3 regions of the Demequina lutea genome follow, and region 3 is predicted to be linked to each of the others. Evidence: riboswitches for the same ligand, from Rfam matches in the RefSeq annotation. Region 3 holds a riboswitch; each other region holds the start of a gene.
What was found. Region 3 has a riboswitch for thiamine pyrophosphate ahead of thiM (hydroxyethylthiazole kinase). Riboswitches for the same ligand answer to the same signal wherever they lie in the genome.
Positions count from the first base shown of each region.

Region 1: linked by a shared signal. The riboswitch ahead of BKA03_RS06070 (MFS transporter) and the one ahead of thiM (hydroxyethylthiazole kinase) in region 3 are both predicted to bind thiamine pyrophosphate.
Region 2: linked by a shared signal. The riboswitch ahead of BKA03_RS12820 (ATP-binding cassette domain-containing protein) and the one ahead of thiM (hydroxyethylthiazole kinase) in region 3 are both predicted to bind thiamine pyrophosphate.

Region 1 covers NZ_JACBZO010000001.1:1,238,250-1,243,274, forward strand. The annotation lists gene thiC (phosphomethylpyrimidine synthase ThiC) at 1-122, shown strand, start outside; gene thiM (hydroxyethylthiazole kinase) at 132-935, shown strand; gene thiE (thiamine phosphate synthase) at 932-1,588, shown strand; gene BKA03_RS15815 (bifunctional hydroxymethylpyrimidine kinase/phosphomethylpyrimidine kinase) at 1,707-2,042, shown strand; gene BKA03_RS06070 (MFS transporter) at 2,039-3,361, opposite strand; TPP riboswitch at 3,355-3,463, opposite strand; gene BKA03_RS06075 (DUF1905 domain-containing protein) at 3,549-3,842, shown strand; gene BKA03_RS06080 (NAD(P)H-hydrate dehydratase) at 3,897-4,745, opposite strand; gene def (peptide deformylase) at 4,826-5,025, shown strand, end outside.
Region 2 covers NZ_JACBZO010000001.1:2,668,609-2,673,633, reverse strand. The annotation lists gene dnaK (molecular chaperone DnaK) at 1-237, opposite strand, end outside; gene BKA03_RS12830 (hypothetical protein) at 424-1,482, opposite strand; gene BKA03_RS12825 (rhodanese-like domain-containing protein) at 1,559-2,038, shown strand; gene BKA03_RS12820 (ATP-binding cassette domain-containing protein) at 2,092-2,382, opposite strand; TPP riboswitch at 2,654-2,777, opposite strand; gene BKA03_RS12815 (ABC transporter permease) at 2,909-3,745, shown strand; gene BKA03_RS12810 (ABC transporter ATP-binding protein) at 3,742-4,485, shown strand; gene BKA03_RS12805 (glycosyltransferase family 2 protein) at 4,495-5,025, shown strand, end outside.
Region 3 covers NZ_JACBZO010000001.1:2,412,893-2,417,917, forward strand. The annotation lists gene BKA03_RS11615 (Gfo/Idh/MocA family protein) at 1-385, opposite strand, end outside; gene rsgA (ribosome small subunit-dependent GTPase A) at 479-1,498, shown strand; TPP riboswitch at 1,561-1,666, shown strand; gene thiM (hydroxyethylthiazole kinase) at 1,660-2,472, shown strand; gene thiE (thiamine phosphate synthase) at 2,475-3,122, shown strand; gene thiD (bifunctional hydroxymethylpyrimidine kinase/phosphomethylpyrimidine kinase) at 3,119-3,928, shown strand; gene BKA03_RS11640 (ATP-binding cassette domain-containing protein) at 3,945-5,025, opposite strand, start outside.

The sequences.
Region 1 (5,025 bases), 1.2 Mb from region 3:
GCGATCAGTTTGGGGGCTTGTCTGAGCAGCAGATCATTGCTGGGATGGAGGAGAGGTCAACAGCGTTCCGGGAATCTGGCGGAAAAGTGTATGTCCCGGAACCCGTCATCGGCAGACCGTAGAGTTGCTCGGTGACGAACCGTCTCAGCGCGGCTGACGTCTGCGCCCTCCTTGAGAAATTGCGCGAGAGCACGCCTCTCGTTCAGTGCCTGACGAACACGGTGGTGACCAACTTCACCGCCAACGTTCTGCTCGCGATAGGTGCGACCCCAGCGATGACAGACATTCCGACCGAGGCAGGACTGCTTGCCGAAATCGCGTCGGCGACGTTGGTCAATGTTGGAACCCCGCATGCCGAGCAACGAATCGCGATGATCGAGGCCGCTCAGGCAGCCCACCATAAGGGCGGTCCATGGGTACTTGATCCCGTCGCTGTGGGTGCACTTCCGGTGCGCACGGCGTTGGCACGGGAGTTGCTGAAGTACTCGCCTACTGTGATTAGGGGAAACGCCTCCGAGATCAAGGCTTTGGCCGGCTTCGGGGCTGGCGGCCGAGGTGTGGATACGGTCGACAGCGCAGAAGGCGCGCTGGATGCCGCCACCCATCTCGCCCACACCCACGGTTCCACCGTCGCAATCTCCGGCGCAACCGACCTTGTCACGGACGGAACGGATGTGTTGCGGATCAGCAACGGGCACCGCTATTTGACTCTCGTCACCGGAGGGGGGTGTGCCTTGGGAGCCGTGACCGCGGCCTTCCTCGCGGTCGGAGAAGACCAGCTGGCCGCAACCGCATCGGCCACAGCTGTCTATACGATCGCGGCAGAATTGGCGGCGGTGAACGCGCATGGTCCTGGCACGTTCGCCATTGCCTTCATTGACGCGTTGGCTGCGATCGACGCGGCCGAGATCCAGTCGCGAGTCAAGATCGCATGACGGGTCGCCCGACTTTCACCGGCGGTGTGTATCTTGTCACGGACACCGTGCTGTGTGGTGAGCTCGGCGTCGTGGATACTGTGCGGGCAGCGGTCGCAGGGGGTGTCAGACTGGTCCAGATTCGGGACAAAACGGCCAGCGACACAGACTTTTACGATCTTGTCATGCGCACTGCAAATGCTGTCGGCGACCGGGCACTGCTCCTGGTCAATGACCGAGTCGACGCGTTCTTGGCCGCCCGTTCTGCTGGCGCCGCAGTACACGGCGTACATGTCGGGCAGGGCGACATGTCCCCGCTTCAGGTGAGACGAATTGTCGGGGCCGATGCTGTGATCGGGCTCACCGCCCACACGGCTGCGCACATTATGGATGCGCACCGCCTTCCTGAGAGCACCGTTGATTACTTCGGGGTCGGCGCCATTCGGCCCTCCGCAACCAAACCGGACCATCCCCGACCTCTTGGCGTCGTCGGCTTCAGAGCTCTTGCAAGTCTGACGTCGTTACCGTGCGTGGCCATCGGCGGCATCACGCTGGCGGACATGCCGATTCTTCGCCGTGCTGGGGCTGCAGGAGCCGCCGCGGTCTCAGCGATCTGCGGCGCGCCAGACCCACGGGCCAACACCGAAGCGCTCATCGCCGCGTGGGACGAATGACCGCCTCACCGCCCCTGGCAGTTCCTCGGGTTCTCAGCATTGCCGGAACAGACCCCGCAGGAGGTGCAGGTATTCAAGCCGACCTGAAGAGCATCGCCGCCTGTCCGAGATTCACGATGTGATCGTTCTGGTGAAAGGCGGTCACCTGCAGGGCCCGGAATCCCCCGACGCGCTCGTCGATGCTGTGGGCCACCTCGGTGACGGCCTGCAGTTGTTCGAGTTGACTGCGGCACGAGTGAGTAGCACGAACACGCACGGGACAGGCTGCTCCCTCTCCTCCGCGGTCACCACACTTCAGGCGCAGCTCAGCCACTGGACTGTCGCCCTGACCGTCGCGAAAGCGTGGCTGCAGGACAGCATCCGCCACGCCGACCAATTGGAGGTCGGGTCGGGCAATGGTCCCATCCACCATTTTCATCACCTGTGGGATGCCGCTTCGGAGGGGCAACGTTAGTTGAGAATCCCGACTTTGTTCGTTTCCGGACCCGTGATTCCGCCGATGAATACCAGCACACCGCCGAGGACGAGGAGCGCTGCGATTGCCGTCTGCTGCCCAAGGGCCGCTTGCAACGCTGGCAGGTAGTAGGGGTACAGCGCGGGGAGCACGATCGAGAGGCTGTACCCGACCCCGTACCCGCTGGAGCGAACGGCCGCAGGGAACCGTTCGGCAAGATATGCGCCGACCGGACCGTAGCCGGAAACCGTCACTACTTGCAGCGCTACAACCAACACCAGGGCGACCGGAATTCCGTTGGTGCGGAAGATCGCGAGGAATGTGATCGGCGCGAACACGGCGGCGAGCAGTCCGAAGCCCATGAAAAAGGTGCGCCTTCCCAGCACCGTCGACAGGTGTCCTGCCGCGAGCATCGTCACGGCCGATACTGCTGTGGCGCACAGCATCGTGAACGATATCGCTTGCGCACTCAGGTGGGAGGCAACCTTGAGCTCGCCAGTCAGAGTGGGAATCGCCATATCTGTCATGAGCCATAACCCAGTCATCAACACGAAGACCTGCACGAGCGCGCGGCGGTGCGGGCCAACGAAGATTTCCTTCAGCGGGTTTCGCGCCTTTAGCGCACCAGTCCAGACTGGTGAATCCACGACCGCAAAGCGGTAGTAGACCATCATCGCGACGGCAAGCGCCGACCCGAGCAGGAACGGAATACGCCAACCCCATGCACCATACATTTCCGGAGTAGAGGTGCTGAGGAGCACAAACACAATCCCGGCGATCGTCGCGTTCGCCCACGGAGACATCCACATGATGAACCCGCTGGCCAGACCTCGCCTCCTCGGGGCGGACCACTCCATCGCCAACGGCACAGCAGATGTATATTCCCCGCCCAGGAAGACCCCGCCCAGAAAACGCAGTCCGACGATGATGAATAGGGTTCCGTTACCCAGCACGGAATAGCCGGGGACCAGCGCAATGAGGAGCGTCGTCAGTGCGATCCCCGCGAGAGCAACTTTCGTCGTCCACGTCCGCCCAAACCGGTCAGCAATCGGACCAAAAATCGCGGCACCCAGAGGGCGGCCCAGAAGTGCCGCGACAAAAACTAGCCCGGCGTTGCCAACCAAATTGTTCGGACCGAACACCTCGGCGGCTGCGGGGGTCAAGGCAATAACTGGGAGGAAGATATCAAACTGATCAACGAAATTTCCGAAGATGCCACCGCGGAGTGCGCGGCGGACAGCGGTTGGCATCGTGGAGTTTCGCCCATCCGGGCGAACGAGGGCGGCCGCCTGGTTAGAGGGCTGGACAGAGTTATTCACCGAAGCTCACTTCCTTCGCCGGCATTACCCGGACAGGTTCAACGGTCGAAGCTGCGTCAGCTTCCTCTCAGCCCCTGCATCAGGGCTCCCGTGTGGATAGACATGACTATAGCGTCAGCCGAGAAGGCGCAAGACGCCGCCAGGGGGGATTTGCCCAAGCGTCGTTGACTCGCTGTAGCCTCGGCGCGTGACCTACACCTTCGCCGCCGAGCTCTACTTGTGGGCCGCACGCACCGACTGCTGGGTGTTCGCGAACCTCCCCGAGGACGTGGCCGACGAGATCGAGGATGCCGCACCCGAGCCCCGCAGGGGCTTTGGGGCCGTCAAGGTCGAGGTCACCGTGGGCTCCAGCACGTGGCGCACGTCGGTGTTCCCCTCGAAGCAGGACGCCACGTTCGTGCTCCCGGTCAAGAAGGCGATCCTCAAGGCCGAATCTCTCAGAGCGGGGGAGACCGCCACGTTCATCCTGCGCACCGTCTGACAGGCGCACGCCCGGCCGATAGGGCTAGGTCGTGGGTGACGACGATTTGGGCAACTACGACCCCAGCAGCAGCTCCGCGATCACGGCCGGGAGTGCGTCGGCCACGTCCAGCGCGACGATGGGCCCGCCGCCAGAAGCCGCCTCCGCGGCCCGCGCGTGCACCCAGGACGCCGCCGCCCCGGCATCGGCCGCCGATAGCCCCGACGCGAGCAGCGCGCCCGCGATGCCCGCCAGCACGTCCCCGGCTCCGGCGGTCGCGAGCCATGCGGGGGCCTCCTCGAGCTCGACGACGGCGCCGCCTGCGGACGCGATGATCGTCCGCGAACCCTTCAGCAACACGGTGGCGCGAGCCGTCTCGGCGAGAAGCCGCGCGTGGCCCGCCCTGTCGCGCTCGACATCGGCCAGAGTCACGTCGTGGCGAATTGCCGCGAGGGCCCTCACGAGCTCGCGCGCATGGGGCGTGAGGAGCACTCGGTCGGGTGGGGTTTGCCGAGCGCCCGCCGCACGTGACCGCACGCAAGCCTCGAGCGCGCCGGCATCGGCCACCAGGGGCGTCCCGGAGGCAAGAGCCGCGCCAATGACGGCGTCCTGTCCTGGGTGATCGGCCACGCCACTGCCCACGATCCACGCCGAGGCGTGGGGGAGACGGTCGGAGGCATCGGCTGGATCGTGAACGACGACCTCGGGCCGATACGCGAGAACCAGGTCCTGGGCGCGGCGAGGGCCGACGTAGCGCACCATCCCGACCCCAGCGCGCGCGGCGCCGCACGCGACCAAGACGGCCGCCCCCGGATAGGCCTCGGAGCCGGCGACAATGCCGACAACCCCTCGCGAATACTTGTCGTCGTGAGCCTGGGGGCGCGGCCACACCGCCGCGACCCAGGACCGATCTACGGAATCCATACCCATAGCCTGGCACGCGCGCCGCTAGCGGCGGACCTTGAGCGGCCCCGAGGCGCTTCGCGACGTGAAAGAATGCGTCCATGGCCACGCGAGAAATCCGAGTGGTGGGCGACCCAGTGCTGCGCACCCCCTGCGAACCGATCACCGAAATCACCGAGAGCGTGCGCGCCTTGGTCGAGGACCTGCTCGAGACCGTCGATCACGACGGCAGGGCCGGACTCGCGGCAAATCAGATCGGCGTGAGCCTGCGGGCCTTCTCCTGGAATATCGACGGAGACAT
Region 2 (5,025 bases), 260 kb from region 3:
CACGTTCCAGTCGGTGCCCATGTGGCGCTTGACCGAGGAAATGGTGCGATCGACGTTGGTGACGGCCTGACGCTTGGCGATTTCGCCAACGAGCACCTCGCCAGTCTTCGAGAACGCGACCACGGATGGGGTGGTGCGGGTGCCTTCCGCGTTTGCGATGACGGTGGGCTCGCCACCCTCAAGCACGGCGACGCACGAGTTCGTGGTGCCGAGGTCAATGCCTACTGCACGGGACATGGTGGCTCCTCCTTGTGCGGGGTTCTCCCGCCATTGCGACTGCCCGCTCGAGACTTGAGCGGTATGCACTCAAGTTACGCCTCGGCGCGAAGCGTGTCAAGTTGAAAGGGGCAAAGTTGAGCGAACCCTGCTCAAGTTCTCAGAATGGCAATGAGGCACCCATCCGACTCGAAGATGGCGGGGGATCTACTTATCGATGCGAAGCGTGCTAACCGCACGGCCCACACTGGGTTGAGTGCCGGTGTCACCAACCACGGTCACCTGCACGATCACGACACGGCCGTGATGCATGAACGTGTACACCGTCACCGTGCCGTGCTTGCCGCTCGCATTCCAAGCCAGGTCGCTGACCCGGCCGTGCAGGCCGGTTGACGTGGTCACGCCGTGCGGAATCGTGGGGGCTACCTGCACGACATCGCCCATGTCTTTCATGACCAATTTGCTTGCCGAGGAGACCGCACTTTCGTGGATTGCGGTGAGGGTCTGGTTCGAGGCCTCAGGGTCCGCGGCCTCGAACATCCTGACGGTGCCTGCACCTCCCGGCAACGTCCAGGTGCTCGCATAGACCGTCACTTCGTGCGAGAAGAGCCCGGAGACGTCTCCTGACTCGACGCTCGATTCGTTTGTCCACGTGGGGTCCACCTCGAGCGCTGCCTTGCCCGTCTGCGATATCCACATCAGGCCGCCCTCAGTCGCGACGTCTTGAGGCGAGATCAGCGGCGCGGTGTAGTCGTCAGGCGTTGCTGTCAGCGCCCCGAACGCGAGGCGTCCCCCCACCACGGCCACCGCGAGCACGAGGACGAGCACCACGATCTGTGAGATGCGTCGTCGTGCCTTGTGGGCGCCGGCACCACTCACTGGCTCGATCCAATCAGGGCCGGCAGGGAACGACGCTTGGGCTGCACGGGAATACTCGGCGTCGCGAGACGGCTGCGGGGGCCAGGCTGCGGACGGTTCGTGGACCGGCCAGCCAGCCGACGACGGCGTTGTTCCCTGGGTGGGCTGCCGCGGCTGTGGTGGCGGTGCGAGCGGTTCGCCGCGTTCGAGCGATGCGACGAGCCACATCGGCGCCTCGTCGTCGGGGCCGGGAACCGCCGCGAAGTCCTGTGCGGGGGACTCGGGAGGTCGCCGAGACGTGTCGCCGTCTCCTGCCGTGCCGTCGCCGCCATTCGATGGGTCGCCAGCCGATGCTTCGGCGCGCGAGCGTTCGTCCCCGCTTGGTTCGTGCTCGGGCTGAAATGTCACGGGCAACTCCTCATCGTCATCATAGGAGCCACCGGAAGGTGGACTGGCGGACCCGCCCGCGCCTACCGTACGAGTCATGTCCTCCGCGCAAACACCTGCCCAAGCGGCCGCGCACTTTGCCGCGCGGCTCCGGTTCGAGACGGATCCAGGTGACGTCCACGCGGCGCTCGAATCGGGCCAACCGGGATTCGTCTTCGTGGATACCCGCGGCGACGAGGCCTGGGACCAGGGCCACGCCAGGGGAGCCGTGCACGTGACCAAGCCGGAAATGCCGAATGTGATCCCGACGTACCCCGTCGGGACCCAGTTCGTCGTCTATTGCTGGGGCCCAGGGTGCAATGGCGCGACGCGAGCGGGCCTGATCATCTCGGAGGGCGGCTATGCAGTGAAGGAGATGATCGGCGGCTTCGAGTACTGGGCAAGGGAGGGTCTTCCAGTCGATCGCGTGGCGCGTGACGCGACGGGGGTCGAGATCATCGTGGACGCGACGAGGGCTGCGGACCCGCTGACCGTGCCAGCGGGCGTCCCCGCACAGCGCATCGTTTGCGACTGCTAGTACCGTTTCGGCGCGTGCCGCGTGCCGCAAGCACCGCGTGGCTGCGCGCGGAGTCACGCGTCGATCAGGCGGCCATCAGACATGAGAACCACGCGATCGTCGACCAACTCCCCCTCGGCAGCGTCGTGCGTGACCATGATGAAGGTGGTCCCTGCGGACCGCAGGATGTCTCGCACCTCAGCGCCTAGACGGGTTCGTAGCTCGGCATCGAGGGAAGAGGGCGGCTCATCGAGAGCCAGCAGACGAGGAGAGGGCGCCAGGGAGCGGGCCAACGCGACCCTCTGCCTCTCGCCGCCCGAGAGGTCCCTCGTGTCTCTCGGGCCGAAGCCTGCGAGGCCCACCATCTATAAGACAGCGGCGACTCGCCCGCTGCGTTGACGGCGCGGCATCCCAGAACTCTCTAGGCCGAAGGCGACGTTGCCCTCGACTGTCCTATGAGGAAAAAGCCGGCCATTTTGGAATACGAGCCCGAAGCCCCTCCCGTGGGGAGACGCTCGGGTTTGGTTCGGTCGCCGAAGGTGAGCACGCCGCCAGAGTCAAAGGGATCAAGGCGATGGCAACTGCCGCCCGCGCGGCCGCATTCGTCTGAGGCATATGGATTCCTCCCGGTTAAGGAGGGGACGAGTGTCGACTCCCTACGCCGGTGCGAGCCGGATCAGGTTCGAGGGTCTGTGGCGGTCCGCACTCTCAGCGCCCTGACCAGTTCGGTGTGAACGGAGGCGCTCCCCTGTCGTGTACCTCACTATGGTGCGGGTCCAACGCGATAAGGAGACGAGCGGACGATGCTCGGCGCGAGAGTTACCGTAGTTGCGCGCGCACCCTAGACTGGTCCGGGCTCCAACGCCGTTGACGAGTGGTTCGGGAGGTGACGTGAACTACCTAAAGGAAATCTTTGGTGCGCGTGAACTTCTGACGAACCTGACAATGCGTGAGGTGCGCGGCAAGTACAAGCGCACCGTGCTTGGCCAGTTGTGGTCGCTCGTCAACCCCCTGGCACTGATGCTCATCTACACGTTCGTTTTCAAGTTCGTGATCAAGGTTCAGCCCGATGCAGGAAGCCCCAGTGGGCTGAACGTCTTCGCCATCTGGCTCCTGTGCGGACTTCTCCCCTGGACCTTTCTGGCGACAGTCATTAACCAGGGTGCTGGATCGCTTGTGGAAAACGCGAACCTCATCCAGAAGGTGTCCTTCACTCGCATCGTGCTGCCGTTAGCCGTCGTCGGTTCCGCGGGCTACAACTGGATGTTTGAGATGGGCGTGCTCGTCATCGCCCTCACGGTCGTCGGCGGGTTTGTCATTCCGTGGATTCCTTTGGTCTTGGTCGCGATGGTATTGCTCGCGCTCTTTGCCGCAGGGCTTGCGCTCATGCTCTCGATTGCCAACGTGCACTTCAGGGACACCCAATACTTCATCTCCATTGCTCTGCAGATGTGGATGTACCTGACGCCCATCATTTATCCGGCGACATTGGTCGACACAAAGTCGGTGGAGCTCGGGGGGCTCGCGGGAACCCGCATCACGGTGGCGGACATCTTCCACCTGAACCCCATGGAACACATCGTCAATCTCTTCAGGACACTGTTGTACGACAACCGAATGCCGGACCTGTCCGACTGGGTCTGGTCCTTCTCGGCCGCCGCTGTGTCGATCGTGCTTGGGCTCATCGTGTTCCAACGCCACGCCCGCGGCCTTGCGGAGGCGCTATGACGGAGATTGCAGTCCACGTCGACCACGTGAGCAAGAGTTTTCGCATGTACTACGAGCGCAATCAGACGCTCAAGGCGGCCATCATGCGCCGCCGCACGTCCGTGCACGAGGATTTCTGGGCGCTTAAGGACGTGTCTTTCGACGTGCCAAAGGGGTCCACGTTCGGACTCATTGGCAGCAACGGCTCCGGAAAGTCGACCCTGCTCAAGTGCCTCGCGAACATCTATTACCCCAACAAGGGAACGATTTCGCACACCGGCCGCGTGGCCGCGATGCTTGAGGTCGGCTCCGGATTCCACAGTGAACTTTCGGGCAGGGAGAACATCTACCTGAACGGCTCGATCTTGGGGATGAGCAAGAAGCAGGTGGAGGCGAAGATCGATGAGATCGTCGACTTCGCCGGAGTGGGCCAGTTCATCGACCAACCCGTCAAGAATTACTCCTCCGGCATGTATGTGCGCTTGGGTTTCGCCATCTCGATCAACGTTGATCCGGACATTTTGGTGGTTGACGAGGTGCTCTCGGTGGGCGACGCCGAGTTTCAGGAGCGGTGTTTCGAGCGGTTTGGCGCGCTCAAGGAGGCAGGCAAGACCGTGATTTTGGTGAGCCATTCCACCGAGACCGTGCGCAACATGTGCGACCAGGCGGCATGGATCAATAAGGGCGAACTGATGCAGGTGGGCGATGTCGACTCGACAATCAAGGCGTACCTCGACTCCGTCCCACACGACGGGCAGTAGGGCGCCGAGTTGATTGGGAGCCTCCCGCCACCGCGGATCTCCGTTGCCCTATGCACGCACAACGGTGAGGCATTTATCGAGCAGCAACTGCTCAGCATCCTTTCCCAGGACCCCGCTCCGTGGGAAGTGGTCGTCTCTGACGACGCGTCCAAGGATGGGACCGTCGCGATCGTCGAGCGGGCGGTCGCCGACTGGAACTCGTCTCTACCAACGCCCATCGAACTGGTGATGTTGCGCAACGCGACGCCGCTCGGAGTGACTGCCAACTTCGAACAAGCCATTGCCGCGTGCGGCGGCGACCTGATCGCACTGAGCGATCAAGACGACGTGTGGCATCCCGGAAGGCTCGCGAGGGTCCTTGATATCTTGGCCGAGCGGCCGACGGTGCGCGTTGTCGCTTCGGACGCCACCCTGGTAGACCGCGAGGGCGTTCGTCTCGGCTACTCGCTCTTCGAAGCGCTCGAGGTCACGGAGCGCGACCTCGCGCTCGTCAACGGTCAACAACCTTTCGCCACGCTGATGCGCCGCAACATCATCACG
Region 3 (5,025 bases):
CGGCGTAGCGGTGGTTGAGGTTGATGGCGAAGAACACGCCTCGGCGTTCGGCCTCGGCGAGCAGGGCATCGGCCTCTTCAAGGTCGAATACCAGGGGTTTCTCGACCAGGAGCGGCACGCCGCGCTGCAGGAGGTGGAGCGTCGGCCCGAAATGGACTTCGTTCGGCAGGCAGACGGTGACCAGGTCGGGCCGTGCCTGGTCGAGCATCGTGTCGATGTCGGTAAACGGCGTCGTGGCGAACTCGGCGGCACGTGCGGCCGTGCGGCCAGGGTCGCGCCCCACGATGCCGACCAACTCGACGTCGTGGCGTCGCGACAGGATCCGCGCGTGCTGGGCACCCCAGCCCCCTGTACCGACCACAGCGACCTTCAGTGCTTCGTTCATCGTCGAACCCTCCAATGCATTCGCAGGAACCGTCACCACAGTAGTCGCCGAGGATCGGTAGTCTCGGGGCATGACGAATTCACCGGCGGTCACGTGACGGACTGGAGCGGTTACGACGAGTCCGACGCCAAGGTGCGCCCCGGGCGCAGTTCGCGGCCCCGATCCAAGATCAGGCCTGCACACGCGGATGCAGTCGACGGCGTCGTGACGATCGTCGACCGTGGGCGCTACACGGTTCTTACCGCGGCCGGACCCACCGTCATGGCGGTCAAGGCGCGTGAATTGGGCCGACGCGGACTCGTCGTCGGCGACCGCATCGGCCTCGTGGGCGACGCCTCCGGTACGCCTGACACCTTGGCGCGCATCGTGCGGCGCGATGAGCGTGCGTCTGCGCTCCGGCGCACGGCGGATGACAGCGACCCGGCCGAGCGGGTGGTCGTCGCCAACGCGGACCAGTTGGCGATCATCGCCTCCCTGGCAGACCCGGAACCCAATCCGCGCATCATCGACCGCTGCCTGGTAGCCGGATTCGACGCGGGCATGGGCGCGATTCTGGTGCTCACCAAGGCCGACCTCATGTTGGCCGACCACATGCGCGCGCTGTACCAGCCGTTGGGCGTGACAGTGATCGAGACCTCCGTGATGCGAGAGGGCGGGCCCGAGGCGGACCCCGGGTTCCAACTGCTGCGCTCTGCCCTGGTGGGCGCGCGGACCGTGTTTGTTGGCCCGTCCGGCGTGGGCAAGTCGACGCTGGTCAATGCGCTTGCGCCTGGAACCTTGCGGGCCGTTGGCCGCGTCAACGACGTGACGGGGCGGGGCCGTCACACGTCGACGTCGTCGCTCATGCTCGAGGTGCCCAGCGGCGGTTGGATCATCGACACCCCTGGTATTCGGTCATTTGGCCTGGCGCATGTCGATGCCGAGCACATGATGTCGGCGTTCCCCGACGTGGCCGCCTACGAGGTCGAGAACTGCCCCCGTGGGTGTCAGCACCTCAGCGCCGCCGATGGCTGCGAGCTCGACGGTTGGGTGGGCGACAACCCCGATCGAGCCGTCAAGATCGACTCGATCAGGCGCCTGCTCGCATCGAAGGCCGCGGGCGAGGGCTACTAGCGCTCGCATCCCCCGCCTCCGCCGCGCTGCCGATGGGCAGACCCGTCAGGAGGTCTACAGTGGGTCCCGACGCGGGGTGCCAGTTTCCACATGCGGGAAGCGGCTGAGAACACACCCGTCGAACCTGATCTAGCTCGTACTAGCGAAGGGACGTCACTCTCGTGGCTCCAGAACTCTCCCAGCCCACCGCCCATACCATCGGCGATTCCCTCGGCCTATTGCGGGAGCGGCCGCCGCTCGTGCAGTGCCTGACGAACATCGTCGTCGCGCAATGGACCGCCAACACGTTGTTGGCCATCGGTGCCGCGCCTGCGATGGTGGACAACCCTCGCGAAGCCGCAGAATTCGCCGTGATCGCCGGAGCCGTGCTCGTCAACGTCGGCACCCCTTACGAAGAGACCGCCGCCGCGATGTCCGCCGCGGTGGCCTCCGCATCCGCATCCGGAACGCCCTGGGTGCTCGACCCCGTCGCGGCCGGCGCCTTGGCCTGGCGAACGGGCCTCGCCCTCGCCCTTATTGAGGCGGCCACTCCGCGTATCATCCGCGGGAATGCCTCGGAGATTCTCGCCCTGGCCGGTGGAGCCGGGGGCAAGGGCGTCGACTCTGTCGACACCCCCGAGGCGGCGCTCGAGGCGGCGAAGGCCCTCGCGCTCCACTACGGCACCACCGTCGCCGTCAGCGGCCCAGTAGATCACCTGACCGACGGCGTGCGGGTGGTGCGCATCGCGAACGGAAACTCCCTCATGACTCAGGTCACCGGCGTCGGCTGCGCCCTCGGTGCCCTCATGGCGGCCTTTGCTGCCGTGGTGGACGATGGCCTGCTCGCCGCCTCTGCCGCGACAGCTGCACTCACCGTGGCGGCGGACGAGGCGGCACGCGTCAGCCGCGGGCCCGGCAGTTTTGCGGTGGCGTTGCTCGATGAGCTTGCCGCACTGTCTCCACAGGCGCTCGCGAGCGCCGTGCGGCTGAGTTGACCATGGCCAGGGCGCCGATCGATCTCTCGGTATACCTCGTCACGGATACCGTCCTGTGTGGCGAGTTCGGCGCTGCAGCGACCGCTCGGGCCGCCGCCGCTGCCGGTGCCACCGCGGTGCAACTGCGAGACCCACACGCGAGCGACGACGAGATGGTGGCGCTCGGACGTGCCGTGATCGCGGCGCTCGAGGGTTCTGGCGTTCCCGTTCTGGTCAACGACCGGGTGCATCTCGTGCACGCGATCGGCGCCCAGGGGGCGCATATCGGCCAGTCCGATCTGGGCGTCGACGAGGCGCGGGCGATCCTCGGCGAGGACTCCTACCTGGGTTTGTCCGTTCAGACTGTCGACCATGTCCACGCGGCGAGGCACCACGGCGAGTCCATCGATTATCTAGGAATTGGACCCATCTGGTCCCAGGGCACCAAGCCAGACGCGGCCGCGCCAAGCGGCATCGACACGCTGGAACGGGTGCTCTCGGTGAGCCCCTGGCCGTGCGTCGCGATAGGCGGCATCGATGCCCGTCGCACCGCCACGGTCCGGGCAACGGGCGCGGCGGGCGTCGCCGTCGTGAGCGCGATTTGCGGTCAGCCCGACGTGGCCGCCGCCACCGGATCCATCAGGGCGGCGTGGGACGGCGTTCGCGTATGACCATCCCCGTCGCCCTCACCATCGCCGGTAGCGACCCCTCCGGCGGTGCCGGCATCCAGGCGGACCTCAAGACCTTTAGCGCACTTGGCGCGTACGGCATGGCAGTCATCACGGCACTCACCGCCCAGAACACTCGCGGGGTCACCGGCGTGCATGCCGTGCCCGCGGAGTTCGTGACACAACAGCTAGAAACCCTTGTGGCCGATGCGAGGCTCGATGCGATCAAGATTGGGATGCTCACCAACGCCGACGTCGTCAACGCCGTGGCCCTCTTCTTGACATCGCACCCGAACCCGGTCGTCGTCCTGGACCCTGTCATGGTCGCCACGAGCGGCGACCTACTGCTAGCCGACACCGCGGTAGATGCGATGCGCGCCCTGGTGCCAAGAGCGTCGATCATTACGCCCAATCTGGCCGAGGCCGCGGCGCTCCTCGAGCGCGCCGTCGCCACGAGCAGGGATCAGATGCACGAGCAGGCACGCTCTCTCGCGTCGCTCGGAGCCCAACGGGTGTTGCTCAAGGGCGGCCACTTGGACGGTTCCCATGACATGGTCGACGTCTTTGTCGGGCCCGAGGGCGAACACGAATTGGTGGGGCCGCGCATCGACACCGCGAACACCCACGGCACCGGCTGCACCCTGTCCTCCGCTCTGGCCGCTTTGCGCCCGCAACGCGAGGACTGGCTCACCGCGGCGCGCGACGCGAAGGCCTGGCTCACGGGAGCCCTGGCACACGCCGATGCCCTTGACGTCGGCCACGGGCACGGCCCGGTGCATCATTTCTACGAACTCTGGCCGCGCCCTTAAGGCTGCACGTCCGCGCCTAGCGCGTGATGGCAAGCACCAAGGGGATCGCGGCGACACCCGCCGCCAGTGCCAGGAGCACCGTGTCCGCAAGCAACCAGGGCGCGCCCTCGGCCCACGTGCGCCGCACTCCGAGGGCCAAGGCCGAGGAGAACCCCCTGGCCTCCATCCCCACCGCCATGCGACCCGCCTGCCGTAGGGACTGCACCAGGAGTGCGAAGGTCAGTGTGACGAGTCCGCGCGCCTTGGCCACCGGCGACCGACCGGCAGCGAGGCCCCTGACCCTACGTGTGCGGCGCAGTTGTTCCCACTGTTCCGCGAGGGACTCGAAGCGCTGCAGGGCTGCGACGGCCGCCACCACGGGTCGTCCCGGCAACCGCAGGCGCTGCGCCAGATGATCGCCCAAGGCGAATGGGTCGATGAATCGCACCAACAACACGCCTGGTAGCACGAAGAATGCGATACGCAGCGCGGCGATCGCAGCGATGACGGGACTCTGTCCTTCGCTCAGCAGCCACGTGGAGAACCCCACGGAGGCCACCGCGAGCAGGCCGGGCAGCACTCTGCGGATTCCGTGGCCCCTCCAGCCAATCACAAGAGGGGCGAGCAGCAGCTCGGCGGCCACCCCGATGAGGCCCTGAGGCAGGGTAGAGACCGTCAGCCCACCGGCTAGCAGCAGCGCCGATGCGCCGAGCAGCGCCAACGGTCCAGCGCGTGCGGCGAGCGGCCGGAAGGCAGCGCGAGGTGTCGCCGTGGTCGAGCGGAGCGGGCCTGCCGATGAGGACCGGTCCTCCCACGGCATCGGCTCGTTGGAGAGGTCGCGCCCGTCCGCGCGGGTGCCGCCCACGATTCGCCCCTGCTCAAGCCGGATACAACGGTCGGCCAGCGCGATGAGCAGCGGGTCGTGGGTCGCGACCACCACCGCCGTGCCTGCATCGCGAGCCGCCACGATGACTCCCGCCACTGCGGCCCACGTCTGACGGTCCTGACCCACGGTCGGCTCGTCAAGCACGAGCAGCGACGGCCCGTGGGCGACCGCACCCGCGAGCGCCAGTCGGCGCATCTGCCCACCCGAGAGGTGGTGCGGGTCGACGCCTGCC